Regions from separate parts of the Ureibacillus chungkukjangi genome, predicted to be linked through region 2. Evidence: riboswitches for the same ligand, from Rfam matches in the RefSeq annotation. Region 2 holds a riboswitch; each other region holds the start of a gene.
What was found. A riboswitch is a leader RNA that binds a small molecule or an ion and turns the genes downstream of it on or off. The one in region 2 is predicted to bind cobalamin.
Positions count from the first base shown of each region.

Region 1: another riboswitch for cobalamin. It lies ahead of LG296_RS11855 (hypothetical protein); the one in region 2 lies ahead of LG296_RS04190 (iron ABC transporter permease).
Region 3: another riboswitch for cobalamin. It lies ahead of metE (5-methyltetrahydropteroyltriglutamate--homocysteine S-methyltransferase); the one in region 2 lies ahead of LG296_RS04190 (iron ABC transporter permease).
Region 4: another riboswitch for cobalamin. It lies ahead of LG296_RS18175 (glutaredoxin); the one in region 2 lies ahead of LG296_RS04190 (iron ABC transporter permease).

Region 1 covers NZ_CP085009.1:2,384,127-2,389,618, reverse strand. Annotated here, with positions in the region: gene dacB (D-alanyl-D-alanine carboxypeptidase/D-alanyl-D-alanine-endopeptidase) at 1-332, shown strand, start outside; gene LG296_RS11875 (endonuclease IV) at 427-669, opposite strand; gene LG296_RS11870 (metal ABC transporter ATP-binding protein) at 815-1,561, shown strand; gene LG296_RS11865 (metal ABC transporter permease) at 1,577-2,440, shown strand; gene LG296_RS11860 (Fur family transcriptional regulator) at 2,437-2,847, shown strand; cobalamin riboswitch at 2,920-3,097, shown strand; gene LG296_RS11855 (hypothetical protein) at 3,258-3,809, shown strand; gene LG296_RS11850 (ABC transporter substrate-binding protein) at 3,806-4,747, shown strand; gene LG296_RS11845 (bifunctional adenosylcobinamide kinase/adenosylcobinamide-phosphate guanylyltransferase) at 4,814-5,380, shown strand; gene cobS (adenosylcobinamide-GDP ribazoletransferase) at 5,392-5,492, shown strand, end outside.
Region 2 covers NZ_CP085009.1:811,347-816,838, reverse strand. Annotated here, with positions in the region: gene LG296_RS04200 (cob(I)yrinic acid a,c-diamide adenosyltransferase) at 86-646, opposite strand; gene LG296_RS04195 (adenosylcobinamide amidohydrolase) at 649-2,109, opposite strand; gene LG296_RS04190 (iron ABC transporter permease) at 2,114-3,097, opposite strand; cobalamin riboswitch at 3,286-3,481, opposite strand; gene LG296_RS04185 (acyl-CoA dehydrogenase family protein) at 3,562-4,752, opposite strand; gene LG296_RS04180 (acyl-CoA dehydrogenase family protein) at 5,214-5,492, opposite strand, start outside.
Region 3 covers NZ_CP085009.1:3,696,373-3,701,864, reverse strand. Annotated here, with positions in the region: gene LG296_RS18270 (FtsW/RodA/SpoVE family cell cycle protein) at 1-809, shown strand, start outside; gene LG296_RS18265 (peptidase E) at 878-1,582, shown strand; cobalamin riboswitch at 1,659-1,835, shown strand; gene metE (5-methyltetrahydropteroyltriglutamate--homocysteine S-methyltransferase) at 1,988-4,288, shown strand; gene LG296_RS18255 (hypothetical protein) at 4,306-4,542, shown strand; gene LG296_RS18250 (acyl-CoA thioesterase) at 4,518-4,949, shown strand; gene LG296_RS18245 (response regulator transcription factor) at 5,029-5,492, opposite strand, start outside.
Region 4 covers NZ_CP085009.1:3,679,597-3,685,088, reverse strand. Annotated here, with positions in the region: gene LG296_RS18190 (LysE/ArgO family amino acid transporter) at 1-472, shown strand, start outside; gene LG296_RS18185 (YjcZ family sporulation protein) at 656-796, shown strand; gene LG296_RS18180 (bifunctional UDP-sugar hydrolase/5'-nucleotidase) at 852-2,321, opposite strand; cobalamin riboswitch at 2,408-2,585, shown strand; gene LG296_RS18175 (glutaredoxin) at 2,717-2,941, shown strand; gene nrdI (class Ib ribonucleoside-diphosphate reductase assembly flavoprotein NrdI) at 2,938-3,294, shown strand; gene nrdE (class 1b ribonucleoside-diphosphate reductase subunit alpha) at 3,294-5,387, shown strand; gene nrdF (class 1b ribonucleoside-diphosphate reductase subunit beta) at 5,375-5,492, shown strand, end outside.

The DNA.
Region 1 (5,492 bases), 1.6 Mb from region 2:
ACGCTAACAAAGTGACTGCTAATGAACTCTCTCTGCTATTGACCAAAATAGATGAAAGTCCTTCATTTAAATTCCTTCACTCAAGCTTACCAATTGGTGGACAAACCGATCGAATTATTGGGGGATCATTAAAAAATCGTTTTACTCAAGAAAATTACAAAAATCGAGTGATTGCAAAAACAGGTCATATTTCAGGAGTCTATACATTAGCAGGCTATGTAAAGGCAAACAGCGGAAGGACTTTTGCTTTTACTATTATGACTCAAAACCAGACATCTGTTCGATTGAACGCTATTGATGAAGTCGTGAAAAAAATAATTTTACAATATTAAAAAGAGGTTTCTTCTCAAAGAAGCCTCTTTTTTGCAGCTAAGTATAATGGTTAAGGTCTTAATGAAAGTCCGAGTTTTCTAGTGAATCTCATTTTTAATAGCTCTCTAAATATTTTAGTAGCTTTTTTAGTTTCTTTTTTCCAATAATCGTTTCTACATCTCTTAAAAATGAATTGGGTATGCCAGTAAATAACCAAGTGATGGAGGCACGCTGAGATAAGGGTCTTAAACGTTGTACCTCTTCAATCGTTAAATCAATCCCATATTCTCTTGAAAACTTCACAATTTCTCGATCTGATTTAGAAAGAAATTGTTCAATAAACTCGATCTGTTTCAAAAATATAACATCCTTTCAAGGCGCTTTACAAAAATCTTCAAGCTTTACATAAAAACTAAGTAAACTTACTTTACTTTTGGCTAGGAATGAACTATACTAACAAGTTGTAAATCGTAATGATTATGAATTAGAAAGAAGAGAAAATATGAGTCAAACATTAATTGATATGAAGAACGTTTCCTTTCAATATGAATATACACAAGTTTTAAAAAACATTTCGTTAAAGGTCGAGGAAGGAGATTTCCTTGCCATCCTTGGTCCAAATGGTTCAGGTAAGTCGACTTTGTTAAAGCTATTACTAGGATTATTAAAGCCGATGACAGGAGAAGTTCAGCTTTTTGGCCAAACAAATGAAACATTCCATAATAGAGAGTGGATTGGCTATGTTTCTCAAAAATCCAATGCATTCAACTCAGGCTTTCCAGCAACTGTTGAAGAGGTTGTTAAAAGTGGTTTAACAAAAAAAATTGGCCTATTTAAAAGAATGCCAAAGGATGTTAATAGTAAAGTGATAGCGGCGCTAAGCTCAGTTGGTATGGAGCAATTCCTAACTCGTAATATTGGTCAGCTATCAGGTGGACAGCAGCAAAGGGTGTTTATCGCGCGTGCTCTTATTTCAGATCCTAAGGTATTGATTTTAGATGAGCCAACTGTAGGAATCGATCACGAAAATGTCCAATCATTTTATGATATGCTTGCAAAGCTTAACGAGGAACAAAATAAGACAATTATTTTAGTTACTCATGATGTTGATACGGTATCCAACCGAATCAGTCATGTTGCCTGCTTAAATCAAACGATTCATTTCCATGGCTTTAAAAAGGAGTTTGATACAATTTCTCAAACTCAATTAGACAATTGGTATGGACATTCCGTTAGAAAGATTCATTAATGAGGAGAAGGCAAAATGATTGAAGCAATTTTAAACTATGAATTTTTACAAAATGCCTTTATCTCTGGGCTAATTATTGGAGTTATTGCACCGTTACTAGGTGTATTTATAGTAGTAAGAAGAATGTCACTAATCGCAGACGCGTTATCTCATGTTACGTTAGCAGGGATAGCGGGAAGCTTATACTTAAGTCAGAGCTTCTCAGCATTAATACTTTTAAATCCAATTTATTTAGGAATTGTTGCTGCAGTTAGCGGCTCTATATTAATCGAGCGATTGCGTCGACTTTACAAGCATTATGAAGAGCTCGCGATTCCGATTATTATGTCGGCAGGGATTGGTTTGACTGCGATTTTTGTTTCATTGGCAAGCGGCTTTAACACGGATTTAATGAGCTATTTATTTGGTTCGGTTTCAGCTGTCTCGAGGCAAGACCTATGGGTTGTAGTAAGTATTGCCATTGTGGTCATTATATTTATCTTTTTATTCTTTAAAGAAATGTTTGTCTTAGCCTTTGATGAAGAATATGCCCATGCAAGTGGGCTACCAGCAAAATGGATTCATTTCTTATTCATGCTTGTAGTGGCATTAGTGATTGCTGCAAGTATGCGAATTGTTGGGATTTTATTGGTTTCATCATTAATCACTTTACCTGTTGCAGCGAGTATGCGAATTGCAAAAGGATTTAAACAAACGATTATCTATTCGATTCTTTTCGGGGAAGCGGCTGTTATAATAGGGTTAATAAGTGCGTATTATTTGAACCTCGCACCGGGGGGAACAATCGTAGTAACATCAATTATAATTTTATTGATTGTGATCCTCGTTAAAAAGCTTTTACTTAAAACAAATGCAAAAGAAAGGGGAGCAGTTAAGTGAATTTAACAAAAGCATGGGAAATATTAAAGGATAATGGTTATAAAAAAACAGATAAACGAGAGTTAATATTGAATATGTTCGAAGAAACTGAAAAATATTTAACTGCAAAGGATCTCTTATCTGTTTTGAAAAAAGATTTTCCTGGCATGAGCTTTGATACAATATATCGTAATTTATCTACATTTGTTGATCTTGGTATTTTAGAAGAAACAGAGTTGAATGGTGAAAGAAATTTCCGTATGCAATGTGAATCTGATCACCACCATCATCACTTTATTTGCATGGAATGCGGGAATGTAAAGGAAATTTCAATTTGTCCAATGGAAATGCTAAATGAAAAGCTTCCAGGATATACAATTGAAGCCCATAAATTCGAAATCTATGGAAAATGCACAAGCTGCAATTAGTCATAAGTAATGTTTAGTTATAAATTTAAATACTATTATTTTGAAAAATATGTTATATTGCTTTTAAGTGAATATTGTTTGCAGGAAAAAGATGCGTATTAACGCTTAATTGGGAATTCGGTTAAATGCCGAAGCTGTATCCGCAACTGTATGTGTTAGTTTTGAAGAATAAGCCACTGTCTCAGGATGGGAAGGCTCTTTGAAATGCTATGCACAAGCCAGGAGACCTATCCTTTTCTGATCGTAACAAACCTCTTCGGAAATAAAGGGAATGTACGGCATAATTGAATGAATCTATTTGTATAAGTTTGTTCTGTAATCTTTTGCCATCCGTTATTTGGGTGGCTTTTTATATTCTCTGAAATCTGAATTGGTCATTCACTAATCAAAATTTCATGGAGGTGAGGATAATTCGAAAGGATATTCGCTATAGCTGCTATCCGTTTATGCGTGAAAAAGGAAGTTTGGTTGATTATGAAATTCGAACAGATTCACTTACAACTAGAGTCGGAGCGATTTTGCCAATGTTAAATACAGATGAAGCATGCAAAGATGTGTATGAGGATTTACAAGTCATCCAGCCACTATGCTATCATTTGAACGGCTCTGTACGTGGGAAATTGGCGATTTCACAGGAAGATTTACAATGGTTGAGTAGTCGCTATGATTATTATGTTGAAGAGGTAGGAGAAGTGATTAAGCAATTTTTATTGCCTCAAGGTAGTGAAGTGGGTTCCTTGCTTCATATCTGTCGTAGCGAAGCAAAAAAATCCTACCGTGCGCTACATAAAGTAAGCGAAGAACGTGATGTACCTGAAATATTGTTCGATTACTTGGGGTTACTTGCAAACGTATTTTTTGTAATGGCTGTCTATTCAAATCAAAAGCATGAAGTAAAGGAAATTCCATTTATAAGTAAATCTTACCCAACAAAGAAAAAAAGAAAAGAGGAAATACGATGAAAGCTATAAACAAAAAATGGCTAGCACCTCTAGCTATTTCATTATTATTAGTTGGTTGTTCAACTTCAGTTGAGCCAGCCAAAAAAGATGATGCGAGCACTACAGAAGAATCTGGTGCTTATACAGTGATTGATGATCGTGGAGTGGAAGTGACGTTTGAGGAAGTACCAAAAACAATCGTATCCTTACAACCAAGTAATACTGAAATTTTATTTGAATTAGGGGTAGGCGAGCAAATAATCGGTGCAACGGAATTTGATACATACCCTGAAGAAGCACTTGAAATTGAACGTATTTCAGATTCTATGACTATTAATACCGAAAGAGTAGTTGAATTGCAGCCTGACGTAATATTTGCATATACAGTTGGGGAAGAAACACATATCGAACAATTAGATAATGCTGGGCTGAAGGTATTTGTTATTCAAACTGCTTCAACTATCGAAGATGTTTATGGAGATATTGAGCAAATTGCAGAAGTATTAAAAGTTGAAGAAAAAGCAGATGAAATTGTTACTGGAATCGAAAATCAAATTGAAGCGGTTCAAGAAAAAACGGTCTCTCTAGATAAAAAGGAAAAAGTTTACTTTGAAATCTCGCCATCGCCTGATATTTGGTCAGTTGGCTCTGGTACTTTCCAGCAAGAGCTAATTGAAGCTGCTGGAGTTGAAAACATTTATGCCGATCAGCAAAGCTGGTTTGCAGTATCAGAAGAAGATTTAATTATTCGTAATCCAGAAGCGATTATAACTACTGTAAATTATAGTGAGGATCCAAAAGGCGAAATTTTAGCACGTGAAGGATGGTCAAATATTACGGCTGTTCAAAATGAAGAGGTTTATGAACTGAACGCTGATATCTTAGATCGTCCAGGACCACGAATCGGGGAAGCGATTGAACTAATTGCTTCAACCATTTATCCGGAAATTTTTAACTAAGTGAAATGTAAGGAGCAAATTCTTAAGTTGAATTTGCTCTTTTCGAATTTTAAGGAGAAGGTACAAATGAGTAAACTCATCTTTATAACTGGTGGCGTTCGAAGTGGTAAAAGTGCTTTCGCTGAGGATTATGCCAAGGAGCTCTATCAGAAATTTGAACGCAAAAATTTATATTATATAGCGTCAGGTGTTGCTTTTGATAGAGAAATGACTGAGCGTATCAAACGGCATCAGGCTGATCGTAAAAAGGCGGCTATCCAGTGGAAAACAATAGAAATTCAAGATGAAGTGGTGTTTAGTGAAGTAATTTATCCAGCTAATTCTGTAATTCTATGGGAGTGTATAACAACCTGGTTAAGTAATGTGTTATACAAAACAGAGCAGCTTGACAGTATCGAACGCATAATTGAAATCGAAAAGTATATTAAAACTTTAAAAAAACAGCTACTTCAATGGACCAAGGATGGCGCAATTGTAATACTTGTATCCAACGAAATTTTTGATGAGCAGAGTTCAACCTACTCAGAAGTGAATTACTATCGTTCTCTTTTAGGCATACTTCATCAATGGATTGTACATCACAGTGACGAGGCCTATGAAATGGATTATAGTAAGATTAAACGTTGGAAATAGAGGTGCTTATTTTGAAAAATAGCTTTATTGGATTCCTTTTATCCTTTCAGTTTTTCTCTTCATTGCCCATTCGAAAGCAATTGCCTATGAATCAGAAAACTGTAAGTGCAAT
Region 2 (5,492 bases):
CTCACTATAATAACAGTGATTAAATAAGCCCTCTAAGCTAATAAAAAAACAATCCCGTTTAAGAAGGATTGTTTTCTCACTCAAATTATTTAAATACATCTCCACTACGAATATACTCAATATCTTTTACATTCGAACGGAAGTTTACAACACGTGCAGCGGCAAAGAAGTAATCCGATAAACGATTTAGATATCTCTGGATAATAGCAGGCGCATCCTCTACTTCATTTAAAAGTGTTACTACTTGTCTTTCTGCTCTACGTGTCACTGTTCTTACAATATGAAGTGTTGCAGCTGCCGGTGTGCCACCAGGTAAGATAAATCTCTTTAAAGGCGGCGCTTCATCAGATAGGGCATCAATTCTTTTTTCCAATACCTCAATAGATGCTTCCTGCAATGTTATTTTTCGTTCCTTCATGACATTTGCTAAATCACCACCACAGTCAAATAGCTCATGCTGAATTGTTTCAAGGTCTTCTAGTAAATCTTTAAAAACTGTTGAATCTAATTCCGTTACGGCCTTGCCAATAAACGAGTTTAGCTCATCGATTGTGCCATAGGCTTCTACACGCAGATCATCCTTATTAACGCGTCCACCTATTAAACTTGTTTTTCCTTTATCCCCTGTTTTTGTGTAAAGCTTCATAATTATCTATCCCCTTTTCGATAAGATTGAACTGCCTCTACGGTTGCTTCGAACACACCTTTACCTATTACCTGACCGACTTCAGTAATCGGACCCCCATATTGCATTAACTCTCCTGCCTGTGTTGAGGCAATCAATAAGCTATCTGTTGGCGTACCTGTCGCAATGGTATTCGAAACTGAATCGTAAACCTCTTCATGCTGCAACGCTTTTGATTTTGCTTCGGTTGCTGTCATCATTGCCTGCACAAAGGCCTCATCCGATAATTTTCCGTTAATAAGCACCCATGTGTTAATGGTACCAACACGAAAGAAATCGTTACGTTTATAGCTTTGGGAGACATCAATGGCATTTCCAACTCCCGCTGTAACTACTACAATTACTTCACCAAATGGCATGCTATAGTTTTTAACTACTGCCTTTTTTGTATCAACAGCAGTCATCATACCAACTGTATTTGTCGGGGAAAAGTCTTTATCAACTAAGTATTGATAATATTCTTCCTTCACATTATCAATATCATAATTGGGGGCTACGGTGCGATTTACAAAATTCGCAAACCAACCCATACCCGCATTATGTACAGCAGATGATAGCACCTTTAAAGGAAAAGGAGATTTAAATTCAACATATTCATTGGTGATGTTTAAATGCTCGACTGTAATTACTTTTTCAAGGGTGTCCTGCAAATCAGGTAAAATCGTCATTTGTGGCTTCGGCTGCTCTGGATGTGCTTGGATTGAAATCCTTGTATCGTAAACAGCCATAACCTTTTCCTCAAGCAAGACCTCATGAGGGGCACCATATGCTCTCACTTTTCCCTTTTCCATTAAAAGTATTTCATCACAGTAGAGTGATGCCAGGTTAATGTCATGGAAAACGGACACAACGGTTAAATCATTTTCAGTTACTTCCTTTCGAATCATATCCAATATTTGCTTTTGATGTGCAATATCCAAATGATTCGTTGGCTCATCAAGCAGCAGTAAACTAGATGCCTGGGCTAAAGCCTGGGCTATAAAAACTCGTTGCTGCTCCCCACCCGATAAAAACTCTAAATAATGATTTTCATATTTCTCAATATCCGTTTGCTGCATCGCCTTTTTTACGGCACTTTCATCTTCAGCTCTCCAGCTTGAAAAGAAGCCTGATTGATGGGGATATCGACCAATGGAAACTGTCTCCCGTACCGTACTTGAAAATGCAGTTGCGTGTAATTGCGGTAAAATCGTCATCTTTTTAGCTAACTCACGTGTTGAGTATTGATCTATCTCCTTGCCATCTATGAAGACATTTCCAAAAGTAGGACTCATTATGCCGCTGATTACCTTCAATAGCGTTGACTTCCCACACCCGTTCGGACCAAGTATGCCTATCATTTTTCCCTTTTCAACTTGAAATGAAATTTCTGATAGAATAGGAGCCGCTCCGTAACCGCCAGAAATATTATGAACCTTTAGCATAGTTTCACCCCCTACTTCTTCGTTGCTTAAAGAAGATATATGAAAAGACTGGCGCGCCGATAAAGGCTGTAATAACACCAATCGGCAGTTCAGATGGTGTGATAATCGTTCGAGAAACAAGATCACAAATTATCAATAGACTTGCTCCATTTAAAAATGACAGCGTTAGTAAATGACGATGATCAGTACCCCAAAGCATACGCGTCATATGTGGAACGACTAATCCTACAAAGCCAATAGTACCTGAAACCGAAACAGCCGCCCCTGTTAGCATCGAACCTCCTGCCAGAATTAAATACTTTCTCAACTTCACATTAACTCCTAAAGCTTGTGCTCGTTCATCACCATACATCATGGCATTTAATTCTCGACGATTTAACCACAATAAAATAACACCAATTACAACAAAAGGTAGAATCATTTGCACATATGGCCATCCACGCATAGACACACTACCCAGTAACCAGCTTGTAATTTCACGGAGCTGTTGGCCTGTAAGTGCAATCATTAATGAAATACAGGATCCTAAAAAGGAGCTGAATATGACCCCTGTTAAAATAAGTGTTTCCATTTTCATAGAACGGTCGATTAGTCTTGCAAAGGATAGGACAAGAATCATTGAAAGAAATGCACCGACCATCCCGAATAACGGCAGAGTGTAAGACCCGAGTACCGGTATTGAAAGACTGAAGAAAATCGTTGCCACTGCTCCAACAGAAGCACCGGAGGAAATACCAAGTGTATATGGATCTGCCAAAGGATTTTTAAGTAATCCTTGAAAGGCTGCCCCTGCAATGGCAAGTGACGACCCGACAAGTCCAGCTAAAATTACACGAGGCATTCGAATACCCCATAATATACTATAAGCACTTGGATTGGTCTCGTTATCCCATAATGTTGAAAGAGGTATATCTGCAGAGCCAATCGAAACCCCAAGCCAAATGCTAACGAATAAAATTAAGATAGATGAACTATAAGCAAATACCATTTTCTTTTTCACAACACGACCCCAACACTATTCTTTACAATATTATATTTTTTAGTAGAAATTGAATTGTATTTCATTGCTTCACCTTTGTTTTCATAAAAATAAAAAGCCTCCCTAGCCAAGTCAAAAGGGAGACTTTTGTAATTAATAGAATTACAATCGCAGTACTCCCCCTATCCTCGTAAGGTTTGAATCGTTATCATAAAGGCAGGTCTCCTGGCTTATGTTCATCATGCTCCCCTCCTTCCCATTACGAGCCTTTCGTAACAGTGGACTTTAGGGGCACTCCCATTTACAGTTGCGGGACAGCGTTGGACTTTCACCAACTTCCCTTTTACTCTTTTTGCAAAGCTTTGCAAAAAGACCTTTACTAGCTATGAAATTATTTCTCTCTATTATACTTTATTTATGGAAAAGAATGTATAAAACTTTTCGAGTATCATTGATCCATTAAACTTGTTTTATTATGCTTTTTCGTTCAGTACCATTTCAGCTAATTTTTTTATCGTTAAATCATCCATTGGTGGATTATGGAGTCCCGCACGCACATCACGGTAATAACGTTGTAGCGGGTTTGAGCGCTGTAGGCTTTTTGCTCCAACTACTCGCATCGCTTTATCGACTACAGTAATGGCAGCATTAGTGACAACATGCTTTGCTACATTTACTGCATTAACAATAACCAAGCCTTCCTGTTCTGTTAGCGTTTTACCCTTTTGTTCTTTCGCTTTCAATTCCACATAGCTTTGTGCAGCACCATATAATGCAAATCGGGCTTGGGCTAATTCCAATTCGATTTCACCAAGCAATGCTTGAACATTCGGTAACGTAGCTATTGTCCCTTGAATGCTGTTCGGTGAATGAGTTTTGGCAAATTGTATTGCATAGTCACGTGCTGCTTGTGCAATTCCTAGGTATGTTGCGGGAATCATGAGCAGCCATCCATTCAATTTGAAGCCTGTCGTATAGTTAGGGACTTCTACCAAATCAGATGCATCCAATTTCACGGCATTCAACACTAAATCATGGCTCCCTGTTCCACGCATTGCAATAACGTCCCAGGTCTCCTCTATAGAAATCCCTGGTGTATCTTTATGTATTAAAAAGAAGCCGATTTTCTCCTCGTCCTCAATCCATGCAGAGGTTAAAAAGTAGTCTAACTCAGGTGAGCCAGTCGTATAGCTTTTTCGCCCATTAATAATCCAGTTGTCCACATCACGTTTTGCCGTCGTGCCAGGGCGCCCTCCACGAATCGGACTGCCAGTTGCCGCTTCACTTACAGCCCTGTTAATAATTGCTCCTTTTTCTACCTCTTTAGCAAAGGCCGCTAGCTTCGCAGGCTCCCAATATTTATTCTCAAATAATTCACCCACCGTTAATACCGTCCAGCCTATTGAAAGCGCTGTGCTTCCATCGTAGCTCGCTAGGGTTTCCTGTAACAAAATAGCATCATAAATAGTAAAACCGTCGCCACCTAATTCTTTCGGTAAGGTAATTTTCGTATACCCGATATCACGTAGCTTTTGAATATGCTCGCGAGGAAAGATTGATTGTTCATCAATTTGTTGGGCATTAACTTTGAATTCTGCTTCTAGGGTTGCTAGCTTTTTTAACCATTTTCGTTGTTCTTCAGTCTTAATAAATAAACCTTTCAAATTCGCCATCTCCTTATCAGACTAAATCCGCTCTCTATCTTATAAGTCTATTTTACTTTTAGCTTCTTTCATCCGTCAAATTCTTAGTAACTTAATATGGATTGTAAGCTGGTGAGTCTCTTAAAATGGATTGCGGTTTTGGAGTGGTTAAGGGTTGAAGAATAACCGAAAAATTTCCTTCTAAATTGAAATATAGTGATATTTTCATTGAATTAAAGGAAGTTTTTCCGCTTATTTTGCCAAAACCCGTGAATTTCGGCTTATTATATAGAGATTAACAGGAAAATCTTCTCTTATTTCTGCTTGTTAGGCCTCTATTTGAACCATTAACCGAAAATTTTCCGCTTAAATAAAAAGCATGGCGAACTCGATTACGATCGCCATGCTTTTTCACAAATTGTATTTACACTTTTCACTTCAGAAGAGCACCCTTTCTTTTTTTAAGCACTCTCCCATCACTATTAGATTATTTCATGGAAATACTGAACAGTTTTCATTGGGTCACCTACTTTACGCAGCTCCCAGGTTTCTTCTAAATAGATTTCCGCTAACTTTTCATATTTATCTCCAAATTGAGCTGCCCATTCTATAGCGATGACACTTTCATAAATAAGGGCCATTTTTTCTGTAATTGCCTTTGCATCATAAGTTTGTGTGGCATCATCTAAGGAAACAAATAGCTGTAGCTGCTTATCGATTACATTTAATTGAACTTCGACGATTTCTTTCAACTTTGATGT
Region 3 (5,492 bases), 1.1 Mb from region 2:
TAATTTCTTTAGGGATTATTGATGTCCAGGCATGGGTGGCAATCCCGTTCTTATTAATGGCCTGGGCATCCTTTTTTAGTAATTCAGCCTTTAAATTATGGAAAGGTATAGCCCTATATGTATTTTCAATTTACTTTTTACTTTTTATTCCGAGTTTATCTATGATTTTTATCTATTCGGTCTTTGTGGCTGTTTTATTCCTGAAAAGTCGTTTTTCTCTTAAAGAGAAAATATGTACAGTGGGAGCAGTTATTCTAATTGTAATTGGAGTAGTATTTTACCATATTATAGCTTTTAGAAATGGTAGTCTTGCCAATTATCAGATCAGTAGAATATTGGGTTTTATAAGCCCGAACAAGTATGCTGATGAAAGCGGCTATATCTATGTAACTTTAGAAAATGCCATGAAAAGTGCAGGTTTATTTGGAGCAGAAAATTTGATGAATCTCCCTGATCCGCATACAAATCTTGTCCTTGGAAACATAATTCAAACATATGGTTTTTTAGCTGGAATAGTTTTATTTGCTATATTATCAATATTTCTCATAAGGTTTTGGTTGATATCAAGGGCTATCAAAGACCCTTTTGGAAAATTACTCACTATTGGAGGCGTAACGCTATTTGCTACCCAATTCCTTTATAGTGTAGCCATGAATTTTGGGTTAGTCCCTGTTAGCACAATGTCCTTGCCATTTATGAGCTATGGCATTATGCCGACTGTGTTAAATGCGTTTATCGTTGGGATAGTATTAAGCGTATATAGAAGAAAACATTTTATCCCCTTAAAAGAGGATTATCAGGCAAGTTAATCTAAATAAATAATAGTAACGCTAATCGGACAAAGACCGATTGGCGTTTTTTTGGAAGGAGGGTAATTATGAGACAAATCATAGCGATGGGCGGAGGAGGCTTCTCTATGGAACCCGACAATCTAGCCCTAGATGAGTATATTTTGAAGCAGGTAAACAAAGAGATTCCAAAGGTTTGTTTTGTTCCGACGGCTGGAGGAGATCAGGACAATTATATTGAGAGATTTTACAGAGCATTTCATAGCTTAAATTGTGAAACAAACCATTTATCTTTATTTGATGCAAACTTTGAGAAGCTTGAAGAATTTGTATTTGAACAGGATATCATTTATGTTGGTGGCGGGAGCACTAGAAATATGCTTGTGCTATGGAAGGAATGGGGCTTAGATGATATTTTGAGAAGGGCATATGAAAAAGGAATCGTTCTTGCTGGTTTAAGTGCAGGCTCAATTTGTTGGTTTGAGGAAGGCTTAACAGACCCATTGAATGGACCTTTATATAAAATAGATTGCTTGGGATTGTTAAAAGGGAGCAATTGCCCACATTACGATGGGGAAAATAAGCGCAGGCCATCCTATCAGCAATTAATCTTAGCCGATGAAATAAAAGCAGGCTATGGAGTGGATGATGGAGTAGCGTTACATTTTATCGATGAAGCTTTAACAAAAACAGTTAGCTCAAGACCAGAAGCAAGGGCATATTATGTGAAACATGAGGGCAGTGAAGTTGTAGAAAGTGAAATTACACCAATCTATTTAGGTGGGAATGGATAAGGTTAAATCTGTAATGTGAGATTTCTGAAATTTTAGTTTATAAAAATAGCTATATATGATATAGTGAAAAACAATTACATAACGTGTAAGAATAGGTGCTTATGAGAATAAGCTTAAAAGGGAAGCTTGGTGCAAATCCAACACTGTCCCGCAACTGTAATTCGGAGCGAATCTGTTAGCCACTGTGAAAACGGGAAGGCATGAGGAGCGTTGATGATAAGTCAGGAGACCTGCCTAATTCTAGTACACACCCAATGCCTACGTGGAAATAGGTGGTGTTCTGTGCGAAATAATCGTAAATTTCTTTTACGCTTTTTTAGTCATGCATAGATAAATCCGAAGCTATTTCTGAACATAGAAATAGCTTTTTTCTTTTGGGTTATGTAGAAAAAAGGAGGCGTATATATGAATGTCGTAAGTACAGTAGTTGGTTACCCTTATATAGGTGAAAACCGTGAATGGAAAAGGATTGTTGAAGGATTTTGGAAAAAAGAACTAACAGAGCAACAATTTGAACAGCAGATGAAAGCAATACGTTTGGAGCATATCCAGCGCCAGCAAGCTTTAGGCTTAGATTTAATACCTATCGGTGATTTTACCTATTACGATCGTATGCTTGATCTAGCGATGATGTTTAATATTATTCCAAACCGCTATAATAACTTGCTAGAAAAAGAATCTGCACTCACTTGTTATTATGCAATGGCAAGAGGAACAGAACAGGCTGTAGCTTGTGAAATGACTAAATGGTTTAATACCAATTATCACTATATTGTGCCTGAGTATGAAGGCCAGCATTTATATGTAACCGAAAATAGATTGTTAGCTTACTTTTTAGAGGCAAAAGAAGAGCTAGGCCTTCTAACAAAACCGACTTTAATTGGACCCTATACCTTTGTTGATTTATCAAAGGGATATGATGAGAAAACACGTGCAGCGTTTATATTAGCTCTCATTCCTCTTTATGCTCAGGTTTTAAAAGAGCTGGTAGACGCTGGAGCGGAGTGGATTCAACTAGAGGAGCCCTCACTAACGAAGAGTCTGTCATCTAAGGAAGCGCGGTTAGTAGAAGAAATCTATAAACAACTAACAGAGGCAGTCCCAGAGGCAAACATAATGCTGCAAACTTATTTTGAAGCGTTGACAAACTATGAAAATCTTATTCAATTGCCTGTTGCAGGGATTGGTCTTGACTTTGTTCATGGAAAAAAAGAAAACCTGGAGGCGCTTCGAAAATCAGGCTTCCCGAAAGACAAAGTATTAAATATCGGTATAGTAAATGGTCGAGATATTTGGTCTGCCAATTTAGCTGAAGTGGCAAGTGATGTCCAAGCCATCCTTAATTTAAGTAATGCTAACGATTTATGGGTTAGTAGTTCTTGTAGTTTGCAGCATGTACCTGTTACAACGGCTAATGAGCGAAAGCTGGATTCCGTTTTACTTAACGCCCTATCATTTGCCGATGAAAAGATAAACGAAATCGTTCATGTCGCACATTTCTTGAGCACTCAGCACTGGGCAAAAGAGGGGATTGTATCAGAAAGTATGGAATGCATTAGAGCCCTTGCTACACATCCGGTTAGAAACAATGCTCGTGTAAATGATTTAGTTAAATCAATTTCAAATCAGGATTTCGTAAGGTTAGAAAGCTTTGAAGAACGCCGTGAAATTCAAAAAACAGCATTAGGATTGCCTGATTTTCCAACGACGACAATTGGTAGTTTTCCGCAATCACCAGCAGTAAAGAAAACACGTGCAGCCTGGCGGAAAAATGAGCTTACAAATGAGGAATATGCAGCCTTTATAAAAGAGGAAACTGCGCGTTGGATTGCTATTCAGGAAGAAATCGGTCTAGATGTATTAGTCCATGGAGAATTTGAGAGAACAGATATGGTCGAGTATTTTGGGGAGCAGCTAACTGGATTCGCCTTTACTGAAAAAGCCTGGGTAGTTTCCTACGGGTCACGCTGTGTGAAGCCACCAATTATTTATGGGGATGTTGAGTGGTCAGAGGCAATGACCGTGAAGGAAGTAGTGGATGCTCAAAGCCTAACGTCTAAATATGTAAAAGGGATGTTAACGGGACCTGTTACGATTTTGAATTGGTCATTTGTTCGAAATGATATTCCTCGAGAAGCAGTTGCTAACCAAATTGCGCTAGCGCTACGCAAAGAAGTAGAGGCCTTGGAACAAGCGGGCATTCAAATTATTCAGGTAGATGAGCCAGCCCTGCGTGAAGGCCTGCCACTTCGAAGAGAAGATTGGTCAACTTATTTAGAGTGGGCGGTTAATGCGTTTAAACTGGCAACATCCAGTGTGAAAAATGAAACCCAGATTCATACACATATGTGCTATTGCGAGTTCAACGATTTTTTAGATCCGATTCGAGCTCTTGATGCAGATGTGATTTCATTGGAAACATCAAGAAGTCATGGAGAATTGATTGCCTCACTAAAAGAAAATCCATACGAGCTAGGAATAGGTCTAGGTGTTTATGATATTCACAGTCCACGTATACCTCAGGTTGAAGAGATGGAAACTATTTTAAAGGAAAGTCTGGAAGTCTTATCGAAGGAGCAGTTTTGGGTAAACCCTGATTGTGGTCTGAAAACTAGACAGGAATCGGAAACAATAGCGGCACTAAAAAGAATGGTTCAAGCAGCAAAACTACTACGAGATAGTTCTCGGAAAACGTTGGTAAACTAATCTAGGAGCTAAAATTCATGTCAATCCAAGCAATTCGGTATTATGAGGAAAAATTTAAAGAGTATATTATGAGCTCATTAGTAGTTGAACAATTTAGCTCCGTAAATCAATTACTGGAAGATTTAATAAACGAAAACCCAGAAGATCACAAAATCATCCATTATGCATATATCAATGTAAAAAAAGAATTAACAGGTTTTATAGAGGATAGTGGTAACGGGGAGGATTTATGCGAACAATCCAAGCACATTTAATTTTACCGCCAGATACAAATCACCATGGCACTATTTTTGGTGGTAAAGTACTTGCTTATATAGATGAGGTAGCGGCAATTACGTCTATGAAGTATTCAGGTGGCAATACAGTCACGGTATCCATCGACTCTGTGGATTTTCTATCTCCAGCTAGAGTAGGCGATATTTTGGAATTGGAAGGAACTGTCGTTTATACAGGTAAAACTTCTCTTACTGTATTTGTTAGAGTTACTGCTTTTCAAGTAGAAACCGGGGAAAGCACTTTAACAACCGAATCCTTTGTCACAATGGTGGCTGTTGATGAAGGCGGAAAACCTCGGGAGGTTCCACAGATTGTAATAGAAACAGAGGAACAAAGACTTCTTTACGAACAAGTAAAGCTTCGCCGAGAGCTAAAAGGGAAATAAAAGGGCATTAACTGTTTTAGCAAAAAGCGAATATAGAATCACTAGTAGAGCCAACATTAACTATAGGTTGGCTCTGTTTTTAATCAGCGATCAAGCCATGTCTCACAGCATACGCAGCAAGCTGAACACGGTTATCAAGCTGAAGTTTCTCGAGCAAATTTTTTATATGGTTTTTCACTGTATTCTCGGCTATGAAAAACGCTTGTGCAATTTGTTTGTTCGTGTCCCCGTTTGCTACCTTTGAAAGAATCTCACACTCTCTCGGCGTCAAAGTATTAGGGCTGGGTTCATCATCATAGCTACTGCCCGTGCGAAATCGATACAATAATCGACTGGCAATCTCTCGTGAAATTTCTGTTTGATTCCCTAGAAGTGCATGAAGATACTCAATCCAGTCATCAGGCTCCATATTTTTTAATAGATACCCCTGTGCACCAAACTGTATTGCTGTAAATAAGTCCTTTACATCATCAGATACCGTTAACATAACAACGTGGATTTGAGGATACGATAAGCGAATTTTCCTTACTGCTTCAAGTCCGT
Region 4 (5,492 bases), 1.1 Mb from region 2:
TGCAATTTGCGATACTGTATTGATTGTACTTGCCATTTTGGGACTATCGCTCATTGTTTTGCAATTTGAATGGCTGCGTCTTGTTTTGTTAGTGGGAGGAATCCTTTTTCTTTTATATATGGGGAAGGTGACTTGGACTTCTCCCGCTGCTAATGTCGAAGGTGAAGAAGCCCTGCCGTTAAAAAAGCAAATCCTTTTTGCACTTTCTGTTTCATTGCTTAACCCTCATGCCTTATTAGATACAATTGGTGTAATAGGAACCAGTGCTATTAAGTACAGTGGGCAAGAGCAATTCTTGTTTACATTGGCTTGTGTAGTCGTGTCTTGGATTTGGTTTTTGGGCTTAGTAACTTTAGGAGCAATTTTGAAAAAATTCCACATTCCAAACAAAATTTTTATTTTATTTAATAAATGCTCAGCTCTTTTTATTTGGGGAACTGCTCTGTACTTGCTTATGGGTATTTTTAGTTAAACCCTAAAAAGGAAATCATAAAAATAAAAATGTATTTGAGCCTTTTAAAATCCTGTGTAAAAGCTACGCCTATAGGGTTTTCCACTACAAACTAGGCATTCTCACCAATACATTCGTCTAGAACACAATATCAAAGGTGCATATATTGATACTGAGTTCGACGAAATGAGGAGGTGTTTTAGAATGGGTAAAAGTGTTGGCGGTGATTTCGGTTACGGAACTGGTGAAAACGGTTCATGGTTCGCTTTATTAGTAGTACTATTCATTCTTCTAATTATTGTTGGTGCTTACTACTTCGGTGGTAGCGGTGGATACGGCTTCTAATATTTAACAAAGTAGAAAAAGCTAGCCCTCCAAATTTTTTGGAGGGCTTTAGTAATTAGTACCGTACTTTAAAGTGTCCATGATTCGGAACAGCTTTAGGGAAGCAAGCTTGTAAATAGCCCTTAAATAAAAAAGGAACTGTTTGAGTTGCTTCATAAAGGATTTCTCGATTTTTTAATAAAGGAAAATCAACCCCGGTTAAACGATAGCTGTTGAATACTACCTGATAATGTTGATGCATTCCAAGTGGCTTACCCTCGAAAACTATCTCCTGTACACGTTGCCCCACTGGCTCCTTCACATCAAATACATAAGAAATTCCGCCCCAGAAATCATATTGATAGGCTTGTTGGGTACCAGGGAAAACATTTGTACTAAAATCAATTTCGCCAGCTTTATTGAGTGCTAAAACGGCGGCACTTAACTCCATTAATTCTTTTATTTCAGCCCCTGAAAGTGAAATGACCTGTAACTTATGCTCTCGTGGAGAATTCTTAAGTAAAACCCGATTGGTTATGCTACCTTTGAACCCACCTTTCTCCAAATACAAAAGATCACAAACAGAAATTTCGGCATTTGTAGCTTTGAGCTGCATGTCATGAGTTAGCTGTATAAAAGGATGGCTAGAAAGCCTGGAGGACAATAAACCCTTATATGAATAGTCATCCTGTATGTATGTGAGCTCTTGATCTAACCATTCTTCAACTTCTGCTGGATAAGAAAATTGACTATCCTCTAGTTGATGGAAGATTGCATGACTATGTCCCTCTTCAAAATCGATTTGAACCTCGAAAAAACCATTGCTGTGAGAAGTCGGTTGAATAATCAAAGTGTTCTGCAGCCTTGTATTTATATATAAATGCTGGTGACCAGTGATAAGTAAATCAATATCCTGAATCGTTTCTAGAATTTCATTTGCTTGATTTTCACCGGTTCTCGCTTGGAATACAGCCTCTGTTGAAGGGTCCTCGGAAAAGCCTCCATGATAGGAAACGATGAGATAATCAGGTTTTTCATGCTCTTTTACATAATCTACCCAGAAATGCAGTGCTTTTAAAGCGTCCTCAAATATTAGCTCCTTCACATATCCATGCTCGTCCCACATAGGTGTAAAGTGAGTAGTAGCACCTACAATGACAAACTTTTTTTCGTTAATGTTTTGCACGTAATACGGTTTAGCGAAGTCTTTGATATTGCAGCTAATCCAAGGAAAACGACAATCAGAGCGTAATTTTTCTAGAGCTAGAAGACTGTTATGAAATTCATGATTTCCTAAAATCGCAATATCATAGATTTGATTTGCTAGCTCAATCATTGGATGCTGGCTTTTTTGGATGTGCTGATAATAAAAAGTGGCTGGACTACCATCAAGAAAATCTCCGTTATCAATTACTAAATCAGCATTTAAGGATTTCATTTGCTTGACTAATTTCTCAAAACGATCGAGTCGTCCATGGATATCACTCGTAACTAAGATGGAAAAGGACATATTTTTCACCACTAATTCTCTGTCTTTTTTTATCATATTTTTAGTATAGCAAATGAAGATTTACTCATTTACATAATATTAGAATTTATGCTACACTTATCTTCGTAAATTAAAACTATATATTGTGTTTGTTTTAACTAGGTACTACTACATGTAGTTTAATAGGGAAGTTCGGTGTAATTCCGACGCTGTCCCCGCAACTGTGATGCTGACAATGATTCGATACCACTGTGTTTTCATGGGAAGGGAATCAAAGGGTGAAGCTAAGCCAGGAGACCTGCCTAGTAAAACAGATCATTCATTTCTTCGGGGATTGAGAAATGGGGACGTACCCTTTTTCAATTCACTTAGGACGTTTCCATTTTTAGGCTATCTCTTTTCGAAGAGATAGCCTTTTTATTTTGAAAAATTACCACAAGGAGAGAGATTCGATGAAATTATATACAAAAACGGTATGTCCAAAATGCATGTGGGTAAAATCAGAGCTGGAAAAAGCGAAAGTTATAGTCGAAGAGGTCAATATCGATCATGAACCACATGAAAAAGAATTTCTTATTCAGTCAGGGTTACTAACAGTTCCAGTTTTAGAAATTGAAGGGCGCTTGATAGGGGACGTTAAAGAGATCATTTCGCAAATCGAGTTGGTTGCACAATGATTGCTTACGCAAGCAGAACTGGGAATGTACGTTATGTCGTTTCCAAAATACAGGGTGAAGCCGTGGAGATTAAAGAAGGACTTCAGCTGGACAAGCCTTATTTATTAATTACTTATACAGATGGGTTTGGAGATATTCCGACAAAGGTTGCCCAATTTTTAGAACATAATGGCTCTCTCTGTAAAGGTGTTGTAGTCAGTGGCAATAGCAACTTTGGTCATCACGTATTTGGTGGAGCAGGAGACAAAATAGTCTCACGCTATCAGGTGCCATTGGTACGGAAAATAGAATTGCGTGGATATCAAAAGGATTATGAAATGATTCAACAGTTTTATGAAACGAGGGTGATGTAATGAAGACGTATTTAAAGTTAAATAATGATGTGCTCAATCGCTATAACACAACGGGACAATTAGAGCTAGAAAAGGATCGTGAGGCTACACGACGTTACTTTTTAGAATATGTGAACGTTCGCTTGCGGTACTTTATCGATATTGAAGAAAAGCTTCGTTATTTAGTAGAGGAAGGTTATTACGAGAAAGAGTTTATTGAACTGTATGACTTAGAATTTATTAAACATTTATATAAAAAAGCATATGATTACAACTTTCGCTTTCCCTCTTTTATGAGTGCAAGTAAATTTTACGATAGTTATGCTATGAAGAGTCGTGATGGTGAAGAGATTCTTGAAAAATATGAGGATCGTATTGTGATAATTGCGTTGTATCTGGCTCAAGGAGATGCAGAATTAGCAGAACGAGCTGTGGAGGCGATGATGGAAGCCTATCAACCTGCTACACCAACAGCTTTAAATAGCGGGAAGAAGGCACGTGGGGAACTAGTAAGCTGCTTTAAGCTATCGATGGACGACTCTATGAATAGTATTGCTGAAAATATTGGCTATTGTTTGGAGCTTTCACGCCTTGGTGGTGGGGTGGGTGTTAACTTAACGGACTTGCGCCCATTAGGAGATCCAATTAAGGAAATCCAAAATCGGGCAAGTGGTGTAATACCGGTTGCTAAGCTTCTAGAAAATTCCTTTAGTTATTCTAATCAGCTCGGCCAACGTAACGGTTCGGGCGTTGTATACTTAAATATTTTCCATGCTGATATTGAGAATTTTATTTCTTCCAAAAAACCAAATGCAGATGACAAAATCCGTTTAGCGACATTGTCTACTGGGATAATTATTCCGAGTATTTTCTTTGAACTGATGAAGCGGGATAAGGATATTGTGCTCTTTAGTCCATACGATATTTACAAAGAATATGGAAAAAGAATGTCTGAAATTTCAATTTCGGAAATGTATCACGAGCTACTGGATAATCCAAGGGTTCGAAAAATTAAACGATTAAATGCGCGAAAGCTTTATACAGAAGTGAAAAAAGCGCAATTTGAATCTGGTTACCCTTTTGAAATTTTTGATGATAACGTGAATGAAGTGCACCCACTGAAAAATATTGGGCGCGTTCAAATGTCAAATCTATGTACGGAAATATTACAGGTGCAGCAAAAGAGTATTATCACAGATCAAGATGAACCGAATGACTATGGTTTGGATGTATCCTGTAATCTAGGCTCAATTGATATGCATGAGGCAAGTAAGGTAGCTGATTTTGGGAAGTTAGTTGATACGGCAATGAGGCTGTTAACGAATGTATCCCAAATGACTTATATCAAAAATGTACCATCTGTTGCTAAGGCAAATAAACTCATGCATTCAGTTGGTCTCGGTGTGATGAATTTGCACGGGCATTTAGTGACGCAAGGCATCATGTATGGCTCAAAGGAATCTATTGAATTTATAGATGGCTTTATGGAAGCTTTAAACTATTATTCTCTAAAAAGCTCGATGGAGATTGCGAAAGAGCGCGGAGAGACTTTTTATGGATTTGAAGAGAGTGAATATGCAAATGGAAACTATTTTGACTCGTATATCAATAAAGAGGAAAAGCCTTTCCAGACTGTTACAATACGAGCCCTAGGGAATGTGCCGATTATAACAGCAGCAATGTGGAAGGAGCTAGCTAAAGGTGTGAAAAAGTATGGTTTGTTCAATAGCTATAGAATGGCTGTTGCTCCTACTGGATCCATAAGTTATATAAGATCCTGCACGGCTTCCATCGCCCCCTCTACAGAACGCGTGGAGGTACGCGATTATGCCGATAGCCGCACCATTTACCCAATGCCATTCTTAAATAATGATAATGCTCACCTCTATGTTGAAGCATATGATGTCAATGCTTATGACCTAATCGATTTATATGCTGCTGCCCAAAAGCATGTGGACCAAGGGATTTCGATGACGCTCTATGTAACGGATGCGTGGACAACTGAACAGCTAGCCAAAATCTATATCTATGCTTGGATGCGCGGCATTAAATCAGTTTACTATGTACGTCAACGATTACAAACATTAGAGGAGTGTATAGCATGTCAAATATAATTTATGAGGCCGTCAATTGGAATAAACCGACAAGCGAGCTTGCACAAGTTTTTTGGGACCAACAATGGAAGCAGATTTGGTTCCCAGAAGAAATTGCAGTTAGTA